2 regions of the Carbonatibacter coralli genome follow, and region 1 is predicted to be linked to the other one. Evidence: riboswitches for the same ligand, from Rfam matches in the RefSeq annotation. Region 1 holds a riboswitch; the other holds the start of a gene.

Region 1 (12,050 bases):
TTGAGCGGGAGACCTTCCTGAACCTGCAGGTGCAGATCAGGCTGGTAGGACACAGCCAGATCAGCCTTGCCGGCAGCGACCAGCTTTGGCGGATCGGCAGGATCAGCCGGAGGAACGATTTCAATTTCCAGTCCCTCGTCGGCAAAGTAGCCCTTTTCCTGGGCAACGATGATCGGGCCGTGGTCCGGATTGATAAACCAGTCGAGGATCAGGGTCTGTTTTTTGAGGTCTTCTGCCGCCTGGGCCGAGAAAGCCAGTGCAGAGAAGGCTGCACCGAGGAGGAGTTTCTTCATGGAGAGCATGATGAGAGTTTCCTTGTTATCGCTTTTGTTGTGTTCTTGTGTGTTGAAAGGATCAGGGACGCGTGACATCCAGCCACTGGCGCACGCGTTCTTCGGGGTTCTCGTTGAGGGTGATGTCGGTCACGGCAGAGACGATGTCTGCACCGGCCGTCAGGGCTCCTGACGCGCGTTCGACGGTCATCCCGCCGATGGCAACCAGCGGTGTGTCGCCAACGCGTTTCTTCCATTCCGTGATGCGCTCCACGCCTTGTGGTGCCCACTTCATGGCTTTGAGAATGGTATGATAGACCGGCCCAAGGGCCAGATATTCCGGCTTGCAGTCGAGGGCGCGATCCAGTTCGTCGTGATCGTGTGTGCTCAGGCCCAGTCGCAGCCCCGCGGCGCGAATGGCGTCCAGATCAGCATCATCCAGATCTTCCTGTCCCAGATGAATAAAGTCGCAACCTTCCTCGATTGCCAGTTGCCAGTAATCGTTGACGATCAGGGTCGTTCCGTGTTGCGCGCAGAGCGTTTTTGCACGGCGGATTTCCTCGCGCAGGACCTCGGTCGGTTTGTCCTTGATGCGGAGCTGAACCAGTTTGATGCCGACAGGCAGCAGGCGTTCCAGCCAGTCTGCACTGTCAAAGATCGGATAGAAAGGATCCAGCCATTCCGGTCTGTTCTGATGCGTGCTCATGAGAGGAATGCCTTTCCGATCACAGGAGTTGAGGGGCTGGCCATATCGCGGGGTTCCATCGGATCGGCTTCTGCTGCCAGCAGTCCGGCCCGGACGGCCAGGGCAAAGGCCTCTGCCATTGCGGCTGGATCACCAGCCTTTGCGACTGCTGTGTTCAGCAGGATGGCATCGTAGCCCAGCTCCATCGCCGTTGCTGCATGGGAGGGAACGCCCAGCCCGGCATCAATAACGAGGGGAATGTCCGGGAAGGCTGCCCGCATGGCGCGCAGGCCATAGAGATTGTTCAGGCCCAGTCCGGAACCGATGGGCGCGCCCCAGGGCATCAGGACTTCACAGCCGGCCTTCAGCAGTTTTTCGGCAACAATCAGGTCTTCCGTGCAGTAGGGGAAAACCTCGAAACCATCTTCGCAGAGGATTTTTGCGGTTTCCACAAGCCCGAAAACATCCGGTTGCAGACTGTCGCTGTGCCCGATGACTTCCAGCTTGATCCATTTGGTGTCGAACACCTCGCGGGCCATGTGGGCTGTTGTGACTGCTTCCTTGACGCTGTAGCATCCGGCAGTGTTGGGAAGCACCTTGCAGCCCAGTGACTGGATCAGTTGCCAGAAATCCTGTCCGGCACCGGACACGCCGTTTTCACGGCGCAGGGAAACGGTGGCGACAGACGCTTTTGAACGGGTGAAGGCATCAGCCAGCACTGATGGTGACGGATAAAGCGCCGTGCCCAGCATAAGGGGTGTTTCAAGGGGCACACCATAGAAGGCTTTCCTGTCGAAGTTCATGACGGCCTATCCTCCGCTCATGGGGGCAACGACTTCCAGACGATCCCCGTCCCTGAGGGTGATGGTCTGGCGTTCGGAAATGGGGACGAAGTTCTCGTTCACAGCTGTGGCAAAGCGGCCTTCGATATACCCCAGTTCCCTGAGGGCTTCGTTGAGCTGCGGGTTGGCGATGGTTGTTTCCTCGCCATTGTGGTGGATGATCATGTCTTTTCCTTTCGGAAGAAACTGCTGTCTTCAGGTTCATGGCCCTTCAGCAGCCAGTCGGCAGCAAGCTCTGCCAGAACGGGCGCCATCAGATAGCCGTGACGGTAGAGACCGTTGATGAAAAGATCCTGTCCGCGCAGGATCACACGTGGGCGGTTGTCGGCAAAGGCCGGGCGCACATCCACGCCGATTTCAAGGATTTCCGCCTCTCCGAAGGCGGGGTGCAGGGCATAGGCAGCAGAGAGCATCTCCAGCATGGAGCGCGCCGTAATGCGCTGGCGGTCGCTGCTTTCGATCATGGTTGCGCCCAGCATGTAGGTGCCGTCTTCGCCTTCGCGCGGGACGATATAGAGCGGCACGCGGGGATGCAGCAGTCGCACAGGGCGGTTCAGTCTGATATCCGGGCAGCGGATCACCAGCATTTCGCCCTTAACGCCGCGGAGGTCTGTGATGACATCACGGGCATGAAGACCACGGCAATCAATGACAGCGCCGCTTTCACGGACATCGGAAGGTGACTGGATGCTCACACCCTGTTCCTGCAGACGGTTGCTCAGGTGGAGCAGGGCCTTGCGGGGGTCAAGATGGCTTTCCTGCTCAAAGAAGAGCCCGCCGGAGAAGCGCCCGGCCAGATCGGGTTCCAGACTGTCGATTTCATCGCCGGAAACAGCGCGATGGTTTTCTGTCCGTCTTGCAAAACGGCGCAACTCGCTTTGGTCGCGATCCAGAGCAAGAACAAGCGTGCCTTTGTGGTGGACAGCGCCTGTTGATTTTTCCCACCAGCCGATTGCCTTGCGTCCGGCCCGAACAATGCAGTCCTCGGCTGTCTCCCCCTCGCAGTCGGGTGCGAGCATTCCACCGGCCCACCACGAGCAGCCGTGTTCATCGGGAAGGCCCTGCGGATCCAGCAGGGTCACCTCGGCATCCCGAGCTTTTAGCTCGGTGGCCAGACAAAGGCCTGCGACACCCGCGCCGCGAATGGTGAAGCCGTTCTTGCTCACGCTGCGCCGCCTTTCCGGTCATCGTTCCAGAACTCGTGGAAATGATGAACGGGTCCGTGGCCCGTGCCGATGGTCAGGCTGTCCGCTCTGACGATGGCTTCGTGCAGCCAGCTGTGTGCCGTTTTGACCGCTTCCAGTGTCGGTTTTCCCTTTGCCAGTTCCGCAGCGATGGATGCCGAGAGGCTGCAGCCAGTGCCGTGGGTGTTCTTGGTGTCGATCCGGTCGACCTCCAGAACCAGTGGTTCTGCGTCGCGGGTGATGAGGACATCGCGGCAGATCGGCCCCCTGGCGTGGCCGCCTTTCATCAGGATGGCTGCGGGGCCCTTGTCCAGCAGCTGTTTGCCCTGTTCGACGGCATCCAGCAGGTCATAGGCCGGATCGGTGCCCAGCAGGCGCGCGGCTTCGGGAAGGTTCGGTGTCAGCAGGGTGGCGCGCGGAAGCAGAAGTTCGCTCAGCGTATCCACAGAATCATCCTGCAGCAGGGCATCCCCGGATTTGGCAATCATCACGGGATCAAGGACGACAGGGCCATGATAGTCTTTCAGGGCCTCCACAACTGTTTTGATCACGCCTGAATCCGCCAGCATGCCGATCTTGATGGCGTGGGGGTGGATGTCATCAAGGACAGCCTTGATCTGGGCCGCGACAACAGGCAGGTCAATTGCCTGTATTGCTGTAACAGCCAGAGTGTTCTGTGCCGTGATGGCTGTGATGGCCGAGGTTCCGAAGACACCACGCGCGCTGAAACTTTTCAGATCGGCCTGAATACCTGCGCCGCCGCCGGAATCAGAGCCGGCAATGGTCAGCGCCACTGGGGTGTGGTCAAACGGAGAAACAATATGGTTCTGTCCAGCCGACATCGGAAAACTCCCGGTTAACTCGTGCGATCCGGGAGCAGGCTTGCGGGTGGAGTGCGGGAGGAGCTGGCGTTTGCTTTTTTTTGGGGCTGTGATGCCCTGAACGCCTGAGAGCTGTCTTCCGTTCCCTCCGCCGGTACAATCCGGATCAGGTTCGGTGGGTTGACAGATACTTCTGTCTCTCAGCTCCCGGTCAGAGCACCCCAACGGAAATGTAATGAGGTCAAGCTAGGATCAGAGCGGCTCTTCTGCAAGAAAAAAATATGCGAAAGCCTTCATCTGCGCTGTCCGGCATCAGTTTGGCTCCACGCTTTGGTCAGACTGGTTCTGTTTCTGTAAGTCAGGCGTGTATTTCCCCTTGCATTGTTCTCCCGTGCGCTGTTCCCGCCAGAGGATGTAAAGACCACTGCCGACAATCAGCAGAACTCCCGGAAAGAGGCGTTCAAGAGGGGTTTCGTCAAAGAAAATCCATCCCAGTGTGAAGGAAAAGGGAATGGCAAAATACTCGAAGGGGGACAGGCTGCTGGGTTCCGCCAGCCGATAGGCCGCGATCAGGAAATAGGCCGCCAGCCCTCCTGCAAGACCAATGGCGCCGAGCCACAGCCAGTCTTCCGGATTGAGGATCGGGACAAAACTGTCCAGAACCAGCAGCATGATGACAAAACACACGAGAGACCCGGCATTGCCGTAAAGGTTCATCAGGGCGGTCGGGACGCTGTTGTCAAAGCGCTGTGCCGAGACACTGATCGAGCCAAATCCCAGTGCTGCGAGCAGGGGAAGGAGGGCATACCAGCTGAAATCCGGTGCTGTCGGTTGCATGACCAGCAGGACACCGGCAAAACCTGTGATCACGGCCAGCCATCGTATCAGACCGACCCGGTGCCCGAGAAGGGGAATGGACAGGGCTGTTACAAATAGCGGCCCGGAGAACAGTATGGTTGTGGCCGTGGCAAACTCCAGATGGGCGATGCCCAGATACATGCACAGCTGTGCGAAGGCAGCGACAACACCGCGGATCAGTCCCAGCTTCCATTGTCTGATCACCAGAGGTTTGCCTGCTTCTGCCCATTTCCGGGAGAAGAACAGGATAATCCCTGTCGGGATCAATCCGAAGAGATTGCGAAAAAAGGCCAGTTGCTCTGTCGGGTAGCGTGCGCTGAGGTGCTTGATAATGGCGCTCATCACATCATAGAGCATGATGGCGACAAGAATTGTCGCCGCCGCAGCCACGAAGGATGTGGAGCTGTCGTGCCTGTTCATGAGGAGACCTTGTGCGGGAGTCTGTGGGGCAGAGCAGTATTATTCGGCTTTTCGCGCCTCCTGACAAGGCATGGAGAGTTGTCGTGGAAACTGCCCTGCGTGTCAGGCCTCAGTCTTTGGGAACAAGGCGCAGGAGGCGGCCCTTGCTGGAATCCGTCAGAAGCCAGAGCGCTCCGTCCGGTCCCTGGCGGACATCGCGAATGCGTCCGTACTGCTTTTCCAGATAGATTTGCTCTCCGATAATTTCGTCACCGTCAAGATTGAGACGGATCAGCTTCTGATCCTTCAGCGCGCCAACAAAGAGGCTGCCTTTCCATTGCGGGAAAAGGTCTCCGTGATAAAAGCTCAGGCCAGAGGGGGCGATGGACGGGTCCCAGTAATAGCGGGGCTGTTCCAGCCCTTCCTTGTGGGTGCCTTCGCCGATGGGCAGGTAGGAATAGTGTCGGCCATAGGAAATGACCGGCCAGCCATAGTTCCTGCCGGCTTCGGGTTTGTTGATCTCATCCCCGCCACGCGCACCGTGTTCGACGGTCCAGAGTTCACCTGTTTCGGGGTGCAGGGCTGCACCCTGCGGGTTGCGGTGCCCGATGGACCAGATTTCCGGTTGATAGCCGTCCTGCCCGACAAAGGGATTGTCTTCCGGCACCGAACCGTCGAGATTCAGGCGCAGGATCGATCCGGCGTGATCGTTCGGATCCTGCGCGCGGTCACGGTCTGCGCGATCACCAACGGTCATGAAAAGGGTGCCATCGCCACGCATCACCAGTCTCGAGCCAAAGTGACGGCCGGAATCCGTTGGTCTGTTTATGGTGAAGAGGTTGGTCCAGTCTGTGATTGCCTGTCCGGTTCTGTCCAGAACCGCGGTTGCCAGAGCCGTGCCGCTTTCACCATTGGAAAAGGGGCGGGAATAGCTGAAGTACAGGCGCTGATCGCGTGCAAAGTCCGGAGACAGGGCAATGTCCAGCAAGCCGCCCTGTCCATCGGGAGCAACCGGGGCCACACCGTCCAGTCTGTTTACGGTACCATCCGGTGAAACCAGCGCCAGTGTGCCATTGCGCTCTGTGACTAGCATGTCTCCATCCGGCAGGAATGCCAGACCCCATGGGCGTTTCAGCTCTGTTGTCAGGACCTGAACATCAAAGTCCTGAGCTTGTGTCTGGGGAGGGGACTGCAGCAGCGTGAAAGCCATCATGCCAAGGCCCAGCAGGCCGGAGCCGGCAAATGACAGAAAGCGTTTCCTTATGGAGGCGGGGCTGTGTGTCTGTATCATGGCTTTGGCGCTTTCAGGGCTGGGGATGTCTGTCCGGTCCGGCACGTGCTGGTCCCGGTAGGAGGATCAGGGAAAGAAAGACAAGGCAGAACAGGCACAATCCGGAGATCAGCCAGACTGCACCCGTTGTTGCAGGGGGCTGATGCGCTGTTTTCTGTTTCATGACGGGCCTCTTCTGTTCATTTGCAGATGAGCACGCGATCTTTGTTCTTCAAGTTTTTATGCTTGTCCCTGCGTCCGAAAATGATCATCTGCCCTTGTCTTTTGCGAGGCAGGCTTTAACTATGGTTTGGGGACTTACCGAATTCCAAGACAGGATCGTCGAATGCTTGTTGTTGTATCGCCAGCGAAAAAACTGGATGAAAGCCTGAAAACCCGTGGTTTGCCTGTAACGCAGCCGGATTTTATTCCGGAAACACAGGAACTTCTGGAGGTTGCGCAGGAGCTGACCCGTCCGGATCTCAAGCGTCTGATGGGGATCAGTGATGCGCTGGCCGAACTGAACTATGAGCGCTATCGCGCCTTTGATTTCCCCTTTGCCGAACACAATGCCTCTGCTGCGGCCTTCATGTTCCGCGGCGACACCTACACAGGGCTTGATGCAGACAGCCTTTCGGATGAGGAACTGCTTTATGCGCAGGGACACTTGCGTATTCTCTCCGGCCTTTACGGTATTCTGCGTCCGCTTGATCTGATGCAGCCCTATCGTCTGGAAATGGGAACCAGGCTGTCCAATCCCGTGGGCGAGGACCTCTATGATTACTGGGGCACCAGACTTGCCGATCATCTGAGCGCGGACCTTGAGGGGCACGCTGCACAGGTTGTGATCAACTGTGCCTCGAACGAGTACTTCAAGGCTGCAAATGAAAAGGCCATCAGAGGGACTGTTATCACACCTGTTTTCAAGGAGGAAAAGGACGGGATTGCCAAGATCGTCAGTTTCTCTGCCAAGCGTGCGCGGGGCATGATGGCGCGTTACATCATTCAGAACCGCATCGAGCAGCCGGAAGATATCAGGGCCTTTACCGAGGGCGGGTATAAATTCCAGCCGGAGCAGTCTGATCAGACAACCTACATCTTCACCCGCCCGAAAGCCTAGACTGCGGCGAAGCCGGGTCTGTTGTGCCGCCTGGTTGTCCGGTTTGAAAAGCGAACACGAACAAAAGCCATCCGGAAGTCCGGGTGGCTTTTCCTTTGGAATGAACCTGAAGCGTTAACAGGCTAACGCTGATGAAAAAAGGCATTAACACCAATTAGTGCAAATACTGCTCTGACTGTGATTCGGAAAAGACATTGGCTTTGTCCTCTTCCTGTTTTCTGATGTCATGGACTTCCTGACAAATCAAAGCGAACGCCTTGTCCGGGCCAAGCTTCTCAAGGTGAAACTCAACAATACCCTTATATGCTTGTTCGCTGATCTGGAAGGTTTCGTGCGTGATGTTCACACGGGCCAGACGATCAATCAGATTGAGCGTGTCATTATCAATCATGATCCATTCCAACTGCAACTCTTGAGGGTTTGTTCTTGTTCTTGATGTTCCCAGAGTAGCAAACAATATGATTAATAGAAAGTTAATTTTTCAAAACATCTTCATTTGATGAGAGTAAAATCAGTTGCTTATTGGTTAACATATCGCCTTCAGGGGAATGGTTATGCGGAAATTCAATTATTCGTATTGTGCTCTGGTCCTTTGTTTTCAAGGCTCAAAGAAAAAAGCCTTCCCGAAAATGGAAAGGCTTTTTCATCATTACATTGTACTATGCCGCTAGGCATTTTTTCTTATCCGCGACGGCGTCGGCGGCGTCTTCCGCCTTCTTCTCCGCCCTCGGCAGGCTCTGCGACACGTTTTTCGGGGAGCTTCACAACAGTCTCCAGATTCGGGAAGCTCTCGACAGTGTTGGGCAGGCCCATGGCATTGATGAAGTGCTCCTGGAATTTCGGTTCAACCGCTGTTTCGATCTTTTCGACCCGCTGGATGACGCCTTCAATTTCAGCGCGCGCCTTTTTGTTCAGAAGGGCCATGCGGGCACCGGTGCCCGCCGCGTTACCGGCTGATTTGACGCGTTCGAGGTTACAGTCCGGGATCAGCCCCAGAACCATCGCATACTTGACGTCGATGTGAGAGCCAAAGGCCCCGGCAAGCTGGATGCGGTCGACCTGTTCGATCTCCATCTTTTCCATCAGCAGTTTCACACCGGCATAGAGTGCGGCCTTTGCCAGCTGAATGGCGCGGACGTCATTCTGCGTCACGGTCACAGAGGGTTCGCCCTCGACCCCGTCATGGATGAGGTAGGAGAAGGTCTTGCCGTTTGGAATGATGCGTTCGGATTTGGCTGCCAGTGAGCCGTCGATGGTGCCGTCTGTCAGGATAATGCCGGCAAGGAACATCTCGGCGACAGCTTCGATGATACCGGAACCACAGATACCGGTAACGCCAGTGCTTTTGATGTCATCCCCGAAGCCGTCCTCGTCGGACCATTTTTCGGATCCGATCACACGGAAGCGGGGCTGGAGTGTTTCCGGATCAATCCGCAGGCGCTCAATGGCACCCGGTGCAGCGCGCTGACCGGATGAAATCTGGGCACCTTCAAAGGCCGGTCCGGTCGGGGAGGAGCAGGCCAGCAGGCGCTCCTTGTTGCCGAGGACGATCTCGGCGTTGGTTCCCACGTCACACAGCAGGCTGATTTCATCCAGCATGTGCGGACCTTCGGAGAGGATCACACCCGCTGTATCCGCGCCAACGTGACCGGCGATGCAGGGCAGAATGTAGACGCGACCGTCTGTGGCGATGTCCAGATTGACGTCGCGGGCATAGAGGTCGAGACCGGAGTTCAGGGTCAGGGCAAAGGGAGCGCCACCCAGTTCTGTCGGATCAATACCAAGGAAGAGGTGGTGCATGACCGGGTTGCCGACAAAGGTCGCACTGAGGATATCGGAGCGCTCGATGCCCGCTTCCTCTGCAATGGACCCAAAGAGCTCGTTCATGGAATCCTGAACGGCTGCTGTCATGTCCTTGTCGCCACCGGGGTTCATCATGACGTAGGACACGCGGCTCATCAGGTCTTCACCGAAGCGGATCTGCGGGTTCATGATACCGGAGGAAACGGTGACTTCCCCGGTGCTGAGGTCACAGAGGTGTGCAGCAACGGTTGTTGAGCCGAGGTCGACAGCAACGCCGTAAACCTTTTCCTTCAGACCCGGCCAGATGGAGATGATCTTGCGGTCGTGTTCGGAGAGGGCAACAGTAACCTGCCAGTTGCCCTTGCGCAGGGCGACCTGCAGGCCCTGCAGCGTGCGCAGGTCACAGCTGACATCCCTGATATCCCACTGGGCTTCCAGTGCTTCCTGAATGCGTTCCCAGTCGCCCTTCGGGTTGTGCATATCGGGTTCTTCAACCTCGATAAAGTAGGTGCGGATGGGGGGATCGATCTCGATGTCGCGCACATCGGCGCGCTTGCGGACGACCTGTTTGTGAACCTGGCTTTCCGGAGGAACATCGACCACGAGATCGCCTTCGATCTGTGCCTGGCAGGACAGACGTAGTCCGGCTTTGATGCCTTTTTTCTCTGCGTAGCGGTCTTCTACCTTTGTGACGTCGCTGAGGTGTTCCGGGGACGATGTGATCTTGTGCTTTGCAAATTCGCCGTCACCCGGCTGAACCTTGCATCGACCACAAATTCCGCGACCACCGCAAACGGAGTCAATGTCGACACCCAAACTGCGCGCGGCAGTGAGGACAGGGGTGCCGATCGGGAAATGGCCCCGACGGCCGGAAGGTGTAAATACGATCAGGGCCTCTTTGGTCATGGTCTCTGCTCCTGGAAATCTCTCTTTTTATTGTTGAAATTTGGGGCCGACGGAAAGCGGTGTAAAGCTCTTTTGTCCGGGTTTCTTGTACGTCCTTGCACTTTTTTGGATGTGTGGTGTTCAGATCAAGAAGAGCTTTGCCATTCCTTAGCCCGGCTAAGCCGTCGAGAGAAAGGCAGCGGTTGCAGGAAAGCAGATATTCTGCCCGTGGGCAATCCTGTTTTCACCAGAGGAAAAGAGAGAACAGGAGCTGTTGCCTTGCTCGATTGTCGCATCAAATGACTCGGGTATTTGCCCGTTAAAAAACCGCTTTGGAAAGAGCTGGATCCGCAGCGGTTTTCAGGGGAAGGCAGAGCAGGCCGGAAAAGGGAGGGCGACCTGCTCTGTTCAAGCCCGATTTAGGCGCGACGACGACGGCGACGGCCTTCACCAGCTGCTGCACCTTCAGGAGCAGGCTCGCGATATTTCTTGATCCACTTCAGGCAATCCTGATCCTTGTTCAGCAGAACGTCGGACGCCAGGACACCAGCCATGTCTTCGGCGTGCAGCGGGTTCATGATTGCAGAGGTCATGCCGGCAGCAGCAGCCATGGACAGGAAGTGCGCGTTGATGCCGTGACGGAAGGGCAGGCCGAAGGAGATGTTGGAAGCGCCACAGGTTGTGTTCACGCCCAGCTCGTTCTTCAGGCGGTGCAGCAGGGCAAAAACCTGCTTGCCGGCTGTGCCCATCGCACCGATCGGCATAACCAGCGGATCAACGACAACGCGGTCGCGGCTGATGCCGTGGTCTTCGGCACGCTCAACGATTTTCTTGGCAACCTCGTAACGAACGTTCGGGTCCTGGGAGATACCGGTTTCGTCGTTGGAGATCGCAACAACAGAAGCGTCGTACTTTTTCACCAGAGGCAGAACGCGCTCCAGGGACTCGTCTTCACCGGTTACGGAGTTCACCAGCGCGCGGCCCTTGTAAACAGCCAGACCGGCTTCCAGAGCGTCGATGATGGAGGAGTCGATTGCCAGTGGCAGGTCTGTGATGCCCTGAACCAGCTGAATCACTTCAGCGAGGATTTTTGGCTCGTCGGCCAGAGGAATACCGGCGTTCACGTCCAGCATTGTTGCGCCGGCTTCGATCTGTGCGATCGCGTCGGCTTCAACGCGGCTGTAGTCACCGGCCGCCATTTCTTCAGCCAGTTTCTTGCGGCCTGTCGGGTTGATACGCTCGCCGATGATGCAGAACGGCTCGTCAAAACCGATAGCGATTTCTTTTCTGTCGGAAGACACAATTGTACGTGTCATTGGATTTTCTCCTCTGTTCAGGCCGAAACCCGAGATCAACAACCAGCTGCGACGGAACGTCGCTTGTCTGTAAAACTGGACGCTATACTGCATACCTGTCGCATATGAGGAAAGCTTGAATACGACATGGAATGTGCATTTTGCGCTTTCTTTACAATAAAGTTTCACAGCCTTCGGGGCGCATTATAAAAACGCAGAAGGCCTATCCGCTTTTTTTATAGGGGTATACGGCTCTATCCCTTGGACATCAGACCTTAGAGCTTTTTTCCTATGCTGCAGAATTCTACGCGTTTGAACCCTGTTCCGATGTCACTTTTTTGTGCGTGAAAATCATATAACATTTTCTTTATGTCGCGCCAATAAAAAACAAAAAACCTGCTGTCAAGCCGGTAATCTGTCGCTTTCAGACTGTTCTGAAAGGGTAATTCTGAAGCTTTGTGAAGAGCTGTTACTGTAATCGTTTGTTATTATATCAGAGTGCTTTTGTAATCGTTCCGGGATGCGCCTGTGTTTACGGTGTGTTTCCTGAAGTGGGGGGGGAGACGGTGAGGAAACAGCCGTTTTTATCAGTAAACTGAAACACAAAGCGTCCTCA
Region 2 (12,050 bases), on a different contig from region 1:
GCACGAGAGCAGTTGATGTCCCGCGCCTGGGATGCGCGTGATGTCGAGTTCCTGATCAAGCTGATTGACGAGCCAGGTCGTTCCGTAACGGAAGAGGGGACCTATTATCTGTCCGAGGCCCAGGCGCGCGCCATTCTTGAACTGCGCCTGCAAAGACTGACCGGCCTTGAGCGTGACAAGATTGCCGGTGAACTCGAAGATCTGGCTGAAAAGATCCGCTACTATCTGGAAATTCTTGAATCCCGCGAAAAGCTGATGGGCATCCTGCGTGACGAGCTGGTTGAGATGCGTGAACGCTATGCAACGCCACGACGCTCCGAAATTCTGGATGGTGCCTTTGGTTATGATGATGAGGACCTGATCCAGCGTGAGGAGATGGTTGTGACCATCAGCCATGGGGGCTATGTGAAGCGTGTACCGCTGAACACCTACCGGGCGCAACGCCGCGGTGGCAAGGGACGCGCCGGGATGGCAACCCGTGACGAGGACTTTGTGTCCCGTATCTTTGTGTGCAACACCCATACGCCGGTTCTGTTCTTCTCCTCCAAGGGAATGGTCTACAAAACCAAGGTGTACCGCCTGCCGGTCGGCAATCCGCAGTCACGGGGCAAGGCTCTGGTCAACATGCTGCCACTGGATGCGGACGAGCAGATCACAGCCCTGATGCCCATGCCTGAGGATGAAAACACCTGGGGCGACATGTATGTGATGTTTGCCACTTCAACAGGTGGCATACGCCGCAACAAGCTGTCAGACTTTGTGCGCGTGAACGCCAACGGCAAGATCGCCATGAAGCTGGACGAGGGCAGTTTCCTCATCGGTGTGGAAACCTGTCGGGAAGACCAGCATGTCCTGCTTTCAACCCGCCGTGGCAAGTGTATCCGCTTTGGCGTTGATAACATTCGGGTTTTTGCAGGCCGGACATCGACAGGCGTTCGGGCAATCAAACTGTCCGACAACGATGATGTAATTTCCATGGCGATCCTGGATCACAAGGAGTTTGATATCGAGCAGCGCGACAGTTATCTGCGCTATGCCTCTGCAAAACGACGGGCTGACAACGCCGAAGGTGATACAACAGAGAATCTGGACGAACTGGCTTCTGCAGTCGGTCCGGCTCTTGAGGGGTTGATTGAAGACGAGCAGTTCATTCTTTCCATCTCTGATGACGGCCTCGGCAAGCGAAGCTCTGCATACGAGTATCGTGTGGCCAACCGTGGCGGTCTGGGAATTGGAAACCTCGATCTCAGCCGTGCAGGGGGCAAGGAACCGTCTGTGGCCTGGGTTGCTCCGGTAGAGGAAACAGACCAGATCATGCTGGTCACAGATGCCGGCAAGCTGATCCGCTGCCCTGTCCATGATATCCGTATTGCTGGACGGTCTACCCGTGGCGTTAAGCTCTTTGATGTGGCTGATGATGAGAAAATCGTTTCGGTTTCCCGCGTCTCTGATCTTGACGAGGATGACGATGATCTTCTCGAAGGCGAAGAGGGCACCACAGAAGCTGTTGATGGCTCTGCCGGGAACCCGGAAGCGTCCGGGACGGCTGAACCTGCAGCAGATGACAACACAGGAAACGAAGAGGCTTAAGTGCCATGGCGCTTTCTGATGCTTCCATGACAAAGCGTGTCGGGCTTTATCCCGGCACCTTTGATCCGATTACCCGCGGACATCTGGATATCATCACCCGATCCTTTCGGGTGGTGGATCGCCTGATCATCGCAGTGGCCCGCAATGATCGCAAGGGCCCGCTTTTCTCTACAGACGAACGGGTTGAACTTGTCGAGCAGGATGTCCAGCATCTGCGAGATCAGGGCCATGACGTCGAAGTTTGTGCCTTTGACAACCTTCTTGTTCATTTTGCGCGTCAGAAGGGAGCCTCTGTCATTATTCGGGGATTGCGTGCAGTATCGGATTTCGAATTCGAATTCCAGATGACAGGAATGAACACCCGGCTGGATCAGGATATCGAAACGCTTTTCCTGATGGCTTCGGACAAACATCAGTTCATTTCCTCACGCTTTGTCAAGGAGGTGGCAGCCCTCGGTGGTGATGTCAGCGAATTTGTCACGCCGGAGACACTCAAGCGTCTGAAGGCTGCTTCCGGCAGTTGATTCTTTCCGTGACAGCCTTGCGAAGAACTTTGATAAAGCTCGAAAAAATGCAGAAAAATCAAATAAGTCATTTTTTTTGCAGTGAATCTGAAAAAGGCTGTTGACCTCTCCCGAGGGAGGTTCTATGTTCCGCCTCGCTAACGGGGTTCAGCGCAACAGCGCGGCTCGGAAAGCAGGAAAAAATGGTAAGGGCCCGTAGCTCAGTTGGTAGAGCAACTGACTTTTAATCAGTGGGTCACAGGTTCGAATCCTGTCGGGCTCACCACTTTTTTCTGATGCGTTGGCAACATACAAGGTAAGGGCCCGTAGCTCAGTTGGTAGAGCAACTGACTTTTAATCAGTGGGTCACAGGTTCGAATCCTGTCGGGCTCACCACCTTGGCAAGTGTTCCGGTTCAAACGGATACAACAAAAAGCGGCTCTCGTTCGAAGGCCGCTTTTGTTGTTTTCAGCCTGTTGGAACGTTCGCATTTCTTGCTCTGTCACTTTGGTGTTTTCAATTCCTGAAACAGTGGTCCAAAACTGCGCTTCAAAAGTTTTGCGCTTTTGATCAGGACTGTGCATGGATCATCACCCCGGATAGCCTTCAAACCTGGTTCGGGGCAGATTTCCTTACAAGGAAACCCGGAGGGTAGCAGACGGGTTTCATGCATCCGGTCCCGGGGATTACAAACCGGTTTGATCAATGATGAAACCGTTTGTAATTCTGTTTTATTTGATTTCCAATATCCTTGTTGCGAACGTTGGGTTCTTTCATATTTTCAGGGATTTGCTATCGGGGGAAAGAATGAACAAGGCTTTGTTGGCAGGCATAAGCTCTGCGTTGATTGCTGCCTTTCCTCCGGCACTGGCCAAGGATACGTTGCAGGATCGCATCCCGGAAGCAATCACGAGTGAAGACAATTCATTTCTGACGATAACAGTCGAGAATGATCTCTTCGGGAGCGGAACTGACGAGAACTACACAAGCGGCGTGCGGCTGACCTATTTCAATGACAAGGCCAGTCCGCCGGAATTTGTCCGCTCGATTGGTGATGCTGTCCCGTTCTTCAATATCAATGAAACCACCAGCATCTACTACTCTGCAGGTCAGAACCTCTATACTCCCGAGGTCATTACAACCCGGATACCGGACCCGAATGACCGCCCCTATGCAGGCTTTCTTTATGGCTCGATAGGATACAGAACCCTGTTTGACAACCATGTTGATGATATTGAGCTTACCCTGGGGGTTGTGGGGCCGGCTGCCCTGGGGGAGGAAACGCAAAGATTTGTCCACGACCTGATTGGTAGCGATGACCCCAAAGGCTGGGACAGCCAGTTGGAAAACGAGCCTGTCGTCATGCTTGCCTATCAGCGGATCTGGCCGGATCTGTTCAGCGCGCCTCTTGATCCCTTTTACTTCCGGATTGCTCCGCATGCCGGGGCAACACTTGGCAATGCCTATACCTATGCCAATGCCGGTTTGACGTTTCTGCTTGTTCCGGAGCGACACAGATGGCAAACGGCGCCAGCGCGTGTGCGTCCCGCCATTCCCGGTTCCGGTCAGTTCTATGTGCCAGAGGACGAGTTTTCATGGCTGATCTTTGCCGGGGTAGAGGGCCGTGCCGTGGCCCGTAACATTTTCCTGGATGGCAACAGTTTCGAAGACAGTCCATCTGTTGACAAAAAGTACGGTGTGCTGGATGTCAACACGGGCTTTACCGTGACCTATGGCCGGACCCAGATCGCCTACACCCTGAACTGGCGCTCTGATGAATTTGACAATCAGCGTGACAATTCCCTTTTTGGATCGGTATCACTGGGGTACAGGTTCTGATGCTGTATACACGCTGTCGGATTGAATGCTTAGCAGAGATCAGAGGCGTTGCACTGATGAGACTTCAGGTTTGACTTCACCTGATATGGGTTCCGGGTTTTAAGGCGGGGCCGGAAAATATACTGCTTTTGAGAGAAGGGACCTGTGCTGGGCGTCCTGTTTCTGTGATCGGTAACGTCTTCCATCGCCGCTGTGTTTGTAAGGATCGAAGACAAGAACGCCTGGAGCATGAGCAGAATATAACCAGCAGACTGTCTCTGTAACTCCAGTTATGTCCCGGTTTTTCCCTAGATATTTTGTGTGATGTTGGGGTGTTTTGCTTGCCCGGTACGCTCTGAAAGAGAAGAGTGGGGCTTGAACGTTTGCATAACCTTGCCGACAGAGCACAAGATTGAGGGGAAATCCGGACACTTTTTTTAAAAGACAGTCACGGCTTCTCGATACAGCGGGAACTGTTTCAAACAGAAAGGCCCGACCTTTTTTCTGTTTTCTAACGGACAAATGCAGTTGTTACATCATCTGTGTTTGAAGCCAAAAGCTCTTCATAAAAATCCTGACAATTATAAAATTTTTACAATTATAAAGAGATTTTTTATGAGTCAAAGCCTCCTGATTTTCCTCCTTTTTCAGTAAAGGAGTATAGATAATATATAAAATATATTGTTATATAAATATCATATATATTGATAAAAAATACTCAAAAATTTGAAAATTACATTAAACACTGATATGATGTATTTAATATTATTTCAGAATCCATGAAATTATATTGATGAAACGAGTTTCGTTATTTAGTTTCATTTTGTCTGGAAAAACTCTGGGAGCTTTCCGCCAAGCGTCTTACCAGAGCCTTTCCGGATCAAATAAAAAGACTAAACTCACTTGCACTTACCCCCGTTGGATTTATTCTGACGGGGTGCTTTTTGCATATGTCTTTACGAAAGTGCTTTATGTCTTTTTGTTGAGAATATTCAATTAAAATACTGAAATTCATATGTTAATCTTAAAGAATGTTCAGCCGTTTATTTGACAAACAAGTTTCTCTGCTTTAGTTTTAGCAGTGTCTGCGGGAGTGATGTTACAACGGGTTTCATCCCTTTACCCCTGCATGCAACATCCTTTGAACGCAGAAAACGGGACAATTTCTGCCCTTCTTCCCCGCTCTTTCCAGGCGGGGATTTTTTTTGGTGCAAGCAAATATATTTTTCCGAAATTTTTGAATATTTATAGTAATGCCGAGCGTTATGTCATTTTTTTATTTTGCAGGGTTTAAAAGAAAAATATCTCTGCCTGATTGTCTTGTTTTGCGTGTTTTTCTCTTTCTTGTTGTCATGGAAAAGGCCGTTCCTGAGCCGATTTAGATGAACAGTGCCCGTTACAATCAGAGAAAAACGACTCAGAACGCTCCACTGTTTTTGCCGTCTCGCAAACAGAGATAGTTTTTTATAACAATATCTTATTTGTTATTTTCAGAAAAAATATTAGCGATAACGTTCTGTTAGACTCTGCCTGTGTGAAAAAACAATCTGACATTTTGTGCATTGCGCTCTGCTGCGATCCTGTGTAACGGTTACGGCGTAGCAGGGGAGTCCCGCCGTTGGGGACTGAGAGGCTGAGAGGATTATATCCGGTACAGCGACCCTTTGAACCTGAACCAGTTGACACTGGCGTAGGAAGCTTTGACAAAGCGCTCACAGGGTTGGTCCTTTTTTACCTTCGTGCAGCTTTTGCCTCTCTCTTCTGATCTCCAGTGTCACAGTACCCATGCTTTAGGGAGCACTGAAGAGAGATGAACCATCCCACACCAAAAGTAACAACCGGGCCGTTGCCGGCTTCGCGTAAAATCCATGTTGAAGGCACAATATACCCGGATATTCGCGTCCCCATGCGCGAGATCTCCGTCCATCCAACTGCAGGCGAACCACCACTGCCTGTCTATGACACCTCCGGCCCTTATACAGACCCGGCTGCAGAGATTGACATTCGCAAAGGTCTGCCGGAACTGAGGCGCACCTGGATTGAAGCCCGTGATGATGTCGAACGCTATGACGGACGCAATATCAAGCCGGAAGACAACGGCTTTGTGGAAGGCAGCCGTCTGACCCCGGAATTTCCATGCAAAACCAGCCCCTTGCGCGGAAAGGAAGGGAAAGCTGTCACACAGCTGGCTTACGCCCGGGCAGGGATTGTGACGCCAGAAATGGAATTCGTGGCCATTCGGGAAAATCAGCTGAGAGAAGCTGTCAAAAGCGAACGTGATGGTCAGGACTGGGGTGCTTCGATCCCCGATTATGTAACACCGGAATTTGTCCGGCAGGAAATCGCAGAAGGCCGGGCCATCCTGCCAGCCAACATCAATCACCCCGAAAGCGAACCGATGATTATCGGGCGAAACTTTCTGGTGAAGATCAACGCCAACATGGGAACCTCCGCTGTCACCTCGTCCATGGAAGAAGAGGTCGACAAGCTGGTCTGGGCGATTCACTGGGGCGCAGATACCGTTATGGACCTTTCGACAGGACGAAACATTCACAACACACGCGAATGGATTATCCGCAATTCACCTGTACCGATCGGAACGGTGCCAATCTATCAGGCCCTGGAAAAGGTCAATGGAATTGCAGAGGACCTGACCTGGGAAGTGTTCCGCGACACCCTGATCGAGCAGGCCGAGCAGGGCGTGGATTACTTTACAATCCATGCCGGGGTTCGTTTGCACATGGTTCCGATGACCGTCAATCGTGTGACAGGGATTGTATCGCGTGGTGGATCAATCATGGCAAAATGGTGCCTCCATCATCACAGGGAAAGCTTCCTTTACGAGCACTTTGATGAAATCTGCGATATCTGTCGCCAGTACGACATCGCCTTTTCCCTGGGAGATGGGTTGCGTCCGGGCTCTATCGCCGATGCCAATGATGAAGCCCAGTTTGCAGAACTGGAGACACTGGGTGAACTGACCAGAATTGCCTGGGCCAAGGATTGTCAGGTCATGATTGAGGGACCCGGACATGTTGCAATGCACAAGATCAAACAGAACATGGACAAGCAACTCGAGTGCTGTCACGAGGCCCCGTTCTATACTCTCGGGCCACTGACAACAGACATCGCACCCGGCTACGACCATATCACCAGTGGTATCGGGGCTGCGATGATCGGCTGGTATGGCTGCTCAATGCTGTGTTACGTCACGCCCAAGGAACACCTGGGTCTTCCTGATCGCGACGATGTTAAAACAGGCGTGATCACCTACAAGATTGCGGCGCATGCTGCGGATCTTGCCAAGGGCCTGCCAGGCGCACAGCGACGGGATGATGCGCTCAGTCGCGCGCGTTTTGAATTCCGGTGGGAAGATCAGTTCAATCTGGCTCTTGATCCGGAAACGGCGCGGGATTTCCACGATCAGACCCTGCCCAAGGAAGCACACAAGGTTGCACACTTCTGTTCCATGTGCGGACCCAAGTTCTGCTCCATGCGGATCAGTCACGACATTCGTGCAGAGGCCCAGAAGGAAGGGATGCAGATGATGGCCGACAGGTTCAAGGAAGTCGGTGAAATCTACATCAAGGATGCCGGATAGCCCTGCAGAGAAAAAGCCCTCTGATTTTACAGAGGGCTTTTTAAATCGGCAAAGGGTGGACGTCGGGTTAACGGAAATGCTGTGGTCGGGTATCGTAATGCTTCTGGTCAAAAGCCTGGGGCATCAGGCCAGCCTGGAACCATTGAACAAAGGAATAGATACTGAAAACCGGCAAGCCGAAAATGCGACGCAGATCGGCAGCGTAGGGAACCATATTGGTGCATTCCAGAAGGATCGCGCCGATAGCGGGATTGGCCTCCAGCAGATCACGGGTGGCATCAATCATGTCCAGCAGGGACGCTTCGGGATCAAGGGAAGGGTGACTGTCCAGAATGGCATTGGTGAAATGACGGCGGTTTTCCGTTCCAATCACCGGAGTATCCAGCGGAACCCTTGCAGCTGTCAGGTGTTTTTCCGTGAGGGTTTCTGCAGAAATGGTAACAATACCGACCTTCCTGTCCGATGGCAGAATGGTTTTGATCATCGGAACCTGCATGAGTGAGGACGTCGCGACAGGAACCCCGAGCGCATCAGCAAGCTCGTCCTGAAAGAGCGAGAGAAAGCCGCAGTTTGTTGTAATCCCGTCTGCGCCGTTTTCAACCAGCTCCCTGCCTGCCTCGACAAACTGATCCAGCAGGCCCTTTGCGCCATTGCGGACAACAAGGTTCGGGTTTGCTCCGCGAACAATCTTGTAGTGAACCGGGAAGGGCCAGGTCATTGCATTGCCCATATCCCCCGGAATGCGCGGGAAACGGGCATCCAGCATGAGAATACCGACGGAGGCACCATAGACAGCCTTGCCACCAACGGCATGATTGCTCGGGAAATCAGTCATTGTTTTTTATCCAGTCAGTCATTGGGGAGTGTGGCAATCAGGAGTGCATGTAAATGCGGGAATAACCTTCCTTGGTCGCCTCTGTAATCTGATCAAGGCGACGCCTGATGTGATTTTCCATCAGTTTCGCCGCACTTTCTGCGTCCCTTGCAATCAGGGCCTTCAAAATGTCGGCATGCTCCAGCTGCGATTTGGCATGCTGGCTGTCCATGTCAATCCAGCGAAAGAACTTGATGCGATCATAAACATTCCCGAGCAATCGTGACATCTCGCTATTGCGGGTCAGAGCCATGATCATGTGATGGAACTCTTCATCGTGGGCAACCAGTTCCTTGTTGGAGGTGCCTTCCGTGAAGTTGCTGGTCCGGTCATCCAGAAAATTCTGAATATCCTGCAGTTCACTGTCGGCTGCCTGCTCACAGGCCAGACGGACAGCGGCAACCTCAATGATGGTTCGCATTTGATAGAGTTCGTAAATTTCGCGCGATTTGAGTTCCCGACAAAAGAACCCGCGCCCCTGAACAAAGGTCAGAAAACCCTCGGCAACCAGTCTGTTCAAAGCTTCACGCAGTGGCGTGCGGCTGGCTCCGAGGTTTTTGGCCAGCTCGACTTCATTCACCCGCTCACCGGGTTTGAAGCTGTAGCTGATGGCCATCTCCTTTATTTCCTCATAAAGGCGCACAACGCTGCTTTTGTTCTCTTTTTTGGGTGCGTCTGTCATCTTGAAACCTGAATTGTATACAATTTGTACTGTTTGAAACTAAAGGATAACCCAAAGGATTTCAATTCCCTTATTGAGTACGCTTTGTTTTTTGTGATCTGCGACACATGAAAAGGATTGACAATGAATTTTCAAAATACAAAACTGTATACAATTAAAGCCGGGAAGTGACCACAACACAAACCGTGAAAAATCACACCGGACGCAGAACAGAGTCAGCAGTTCAAAGGGCGGGGAAAAGTTCGCCTCTCTGTGGCTCAAAGGGTGAGGCAAAAAGGCATGCAGGGACAAAAAAACCCTATTGTTGTTGTGGGGGCAGGCATTGTCGGGGTTTCCACGGCCCTTCATCTCCAGCGAATGGGGGAAAGGGTTCTCTTGCTGGACAGACAGGGCCCGGCCGCAGGCACATCCTATGGCAATGCCGGCATTCTGGCCTGCAGTGCGGTGGTTCCTGTCGTTACGCCAGGTATCATGTCCCGTGCACCGAAAATGCTGATGGATGAAAACGGCCCGCTTTTTATGCGCTGGAGCTATCTTCCGCGTATGTTGCCGTTTCTGCAAAAGTACATTGCCTCCTCGAAAAACGAAGTTGTCGAACACATTGCCAGAGGGCTCCAGCCCCTTCTGGCGGATGGTCTGGAACAGCATCAGGACATCAGCAAGGGATCCAGGGCCAGTGAAATCCTGCATCCGTCGACCTACCTCTATCTCTACAGGGACAAGGCCGGCTTCGAAGGGGACGCCTATGGCTGGAACCTTCGACGGGAAAACGGCTACAGCTGGGAAACGGCAGAAGGCGGGGAGGTCAGGGAAATCGAACCGGATCTGAATGACGACTACCGCTATGCTGTCCTGCTCAAAAATCACGGGTTTATTCACAAGCCCGGCAATTATGTTCAGGCCCTGACAGACACTTTCCTGGAAAATGGCGGAGACCTGAGGATCGGAACAGTCGTTGACATTTCCGAAAACAACGACGGCCTGACAGTGGAACTAAAACAGGGAGACCGGCTGGCTGCGCACAAGGTTGTGCTTGCAACAGGTGTCTGGTCAAATGAACTGGCGCAGAAAATCGATGTGACAGTCCCCATGGAAACAGAACGCGGTTATCATATCGAGCTGGACAATCCGTCTGTCATGCCCCGGAATCCTCTCATGGATGCCTCGGGCAAGTTTGTTGTGACACCCATGGGTGACAGCATACGCTTTGCAGGCGTTGTCGAGTTTGGCGGACTGGAGGCTCCCCAGTCAGAAGGTCCGCTGGCGCTGTTGAAACGCGGCGCAAAAAATCTGCTGCCCGATCTGGAACTGACGGATGTGCGAGAATGGCTGGGGCATCGTCCGGCTCCCGCAGACAGTCTTCCAATTCTGGGGCACGCTCCGAAAAACCGGAACATTATTTTGGCTTATGGTCATCACCACATCGGCATGACTGCAGGCCCGAAAACAGGTTTGCTTGCAGCACAGCTTGCGGCAGGTCGCAAGCCTGACATTGATCTGAGTGCCTATGCACCAGACAGAACACTCTAGAATAAAACAAACAACAGGGAGAATTCATATCATGAGAAAAACCTCTTTCAAGACTGCTCTGTTCGGTACTGCTGTGACTGCAGTTCTGAGTGTTGCTGCTTTTTCTGGCGCGTCAGCCGGGGAAAAATGGGATATGCCCATGGCTTATTCTGCGAGCAACTTCCACTCTGTGACAGGTGCCGAGTTTGCCCGGTGTGTCACGACAGGAACCGGCGGTGAAATCGAGATCGAAACACACCCGTCCGGCTCTCTGTTCAAGGGTGCTGACATCAAGCGTGCCGTTCAGACCGGACAGGCTCCGATCGGTGAGCGCCTGCTGTCCGGAAACCAGAACGAAAATGCCATCTTCGGCTTTGACTCCATTCCGTTCCTGGCAACGTCATTCGAGGATTCCGAAAAGCTGTGGAAGGCTGCCAAGCCAACACTGACAAAGATCCTCGACGAACAGAACCTGCACCTGCTTTACGCTGTTCCATGGCCTCCGCAAGGGTTCTATTTCAATCGTGAAATCAACTCTGTTGCCGAAATGGAAGGCATCAAGTTCCGTGCCTACAACACAGCAACAGCGCGCCTTGCAGAGCTGGCCAAAATGCGTCCGGTTTCCATTGAGGCTGCCGAACTGTCCCAGGCCCTTTCCACAGGTGTTGCCGAGTCAATGATCTCTTCCGGAGCGACTGGCTATGACCGCAAGGTCTGGGACAGCCTGACACACTTCTATGAAGTCGATGCCTGGCTGCCACGCAACTACGTGATGGTGAACAAGGATGTCTGGGAAGGCACAACAGACGCACAGAAAAACGTCATCAATGCCTGTTCCGATCTGGCCGAGTACGCAGGCAACTGGCGTGCCATCGAATACACAAACTTCACGCTGAACGGTTTGCGTGAAGGTGGCATGAGTGTCGGACCTGCCGGAGACCAGCTGACATCCGATCTGAAGAAAATCGGTGAAACCATGACTGCTGAATGGCTCGAAAAGGCCGGGGACGAAGGCAAGGCCATTGTCGAAGCCTTCAGGGCTTCCCAATAAGACGGATCGGGGAGGAGGGCTGTTTGGGCCTTCCTCTTTCGCCCTTAAAACGCCCTGTGCTTCTGAAAGGCAGAGGCGCGTGCTAGTTCTGTGAGGCTTAACAATGCAGATCTTTCTTCGCCGGGTCCGGTCTTTTCTGGACGCGCTGTATCTTGGCAGTGGCATGATCGCTGCCGTTTTTCTCATTGCCATTCTGTTTCTGATCGTTTTGCAGATGCTGGCACGCTGGACAGGGGAAATCTTTTCGGGTGCCCCTGAATATGCAGGCTACAGCATGGCAGCGGCTTCCTTCTTCGCCTTTGCGCACGCCCTGAACAAGGGAGCACACATTCGGGTCGGCCTGCTTCTTAATGCTGTACCCAAAAAGGTTTTACCGATTGTTGAAGGCTGGTGCTTTGCCATTGGGACCGCTCTGGCCTGGT

Evidence for each region. Region 1 has a riboswitch for thiamine pyrophosphate ahead of thiD (bifunctional hydroxymethylpyrimidine kinase/phosphomethylpyrimidine kinase). Riboswitches for the same ligand answer to the same signal wherever they lie in the genome.
Region 2: linked by a shared signal. The riboswitch ahead of thiC (phosphomethylpyrimidine synthase ThiC) and the one ahead of thiD (bifunctional hydroxymethylpyrimidine kinase/phosphomethylpyrimidine kinase) in region 1 are both predicted to bind thiamine pyrophosphate.

What each region holds. Positions count from the first base shown of each region.
Region 1 covers NZ_JBBUTJ010000002.1:73,608-85,657, reverse strand. The annotation lists gene AAAH10_RS05835 (ABC transporter substrate-binding protein) at 1-302, opposite strand, end outside; gene AAAH10_RS05830 (thiamine phosphate synthase) at 355-978, opposite strand; gene AAAH10_RS05825 (thiazole synthase) at 975-1,760, opposite strand; gene thiS (sulfur carrier protein ThiS) at 1,767-1,964, opposite strand; gene AAAH10_RS05815 (FAD-dependent oxidoreductase) at 1,961-2,965, opposite strand; gene thiD (bifunctional hydroxymethylpyrimidine kinase/phosphomethylpyrimidine kinase) at 2,962-3,825, opposite strand; TPP riboswitch at 3,931-4,038, opposite strand; gene AAAH10_RS05805 (DMT family transporter) at 4,117-5,082, opposite strand; gene AAAH10_RS05800 (PQQ-dependent sugar dehydrogenase) at 5,192-6,397, opposite strand; gene yaaA (peroxide stress protein YaaA) at 6,678-7,451, shown strand; gene AAAH10_RS05790 (hypothetical protein) at 7,606-7,842, opposite strand; gene AAAH10_RS05785 (ASKHA domain-containing protein) at 8,133-10,160, opposite strand; gene AAAH10_RS05780 (methyltetrahydrofolate cobalamin methyltransferase) at 10,559-11,455, opposite strand.
Region 2 covers NZ_JBBUTJ010000003.1:64,922-76,971, forward strand. The annotation lists gene gyrA (DNA gyrase subunit A) at 1-1,590, shown strand, start outside; gene coaD (pantetheine-phosphate adenylyltransferase) at 1,596-2,114, shown strand; tRNA gene AAAH10_RS08730 (tRNA-Lys) at 2,304-2,379, shown strand; tRNA gene AAAH10_RS08735 (tRNA-Lys) at 2,414-2,489, shown strand; gene AAAH10_RS08740 (lipid A deacylase LpxR family protein) at 2,901-3,932, shown strand; TPP riboswitch at 5,505-5,625, shown strand; gene thiC (phosphomethylpyrimidine synthase ThiC) at 5,722-7,512, shown strand; gene AAAH10_RS08750 (aspartate/glutamate racemase family protein) at 7,580-8,347, opposite strand; gene AAAH10_RS08755 (GntR family transcriptional regulator) at 8,385-9,068, opposite strand; gene AAAH10_RS08760 (NAD(P)/FAD-dependent oxidoreductase) at 9,348-10,598, shown strand; gene AAAH10_RS08765 (TRAP transporter substrate-binding protein) at 10,630-11,628, shown strand; gene AAAH10_RS08770 (TRAP transporter small permease) at 11,732-12,050, shown strand, end outside.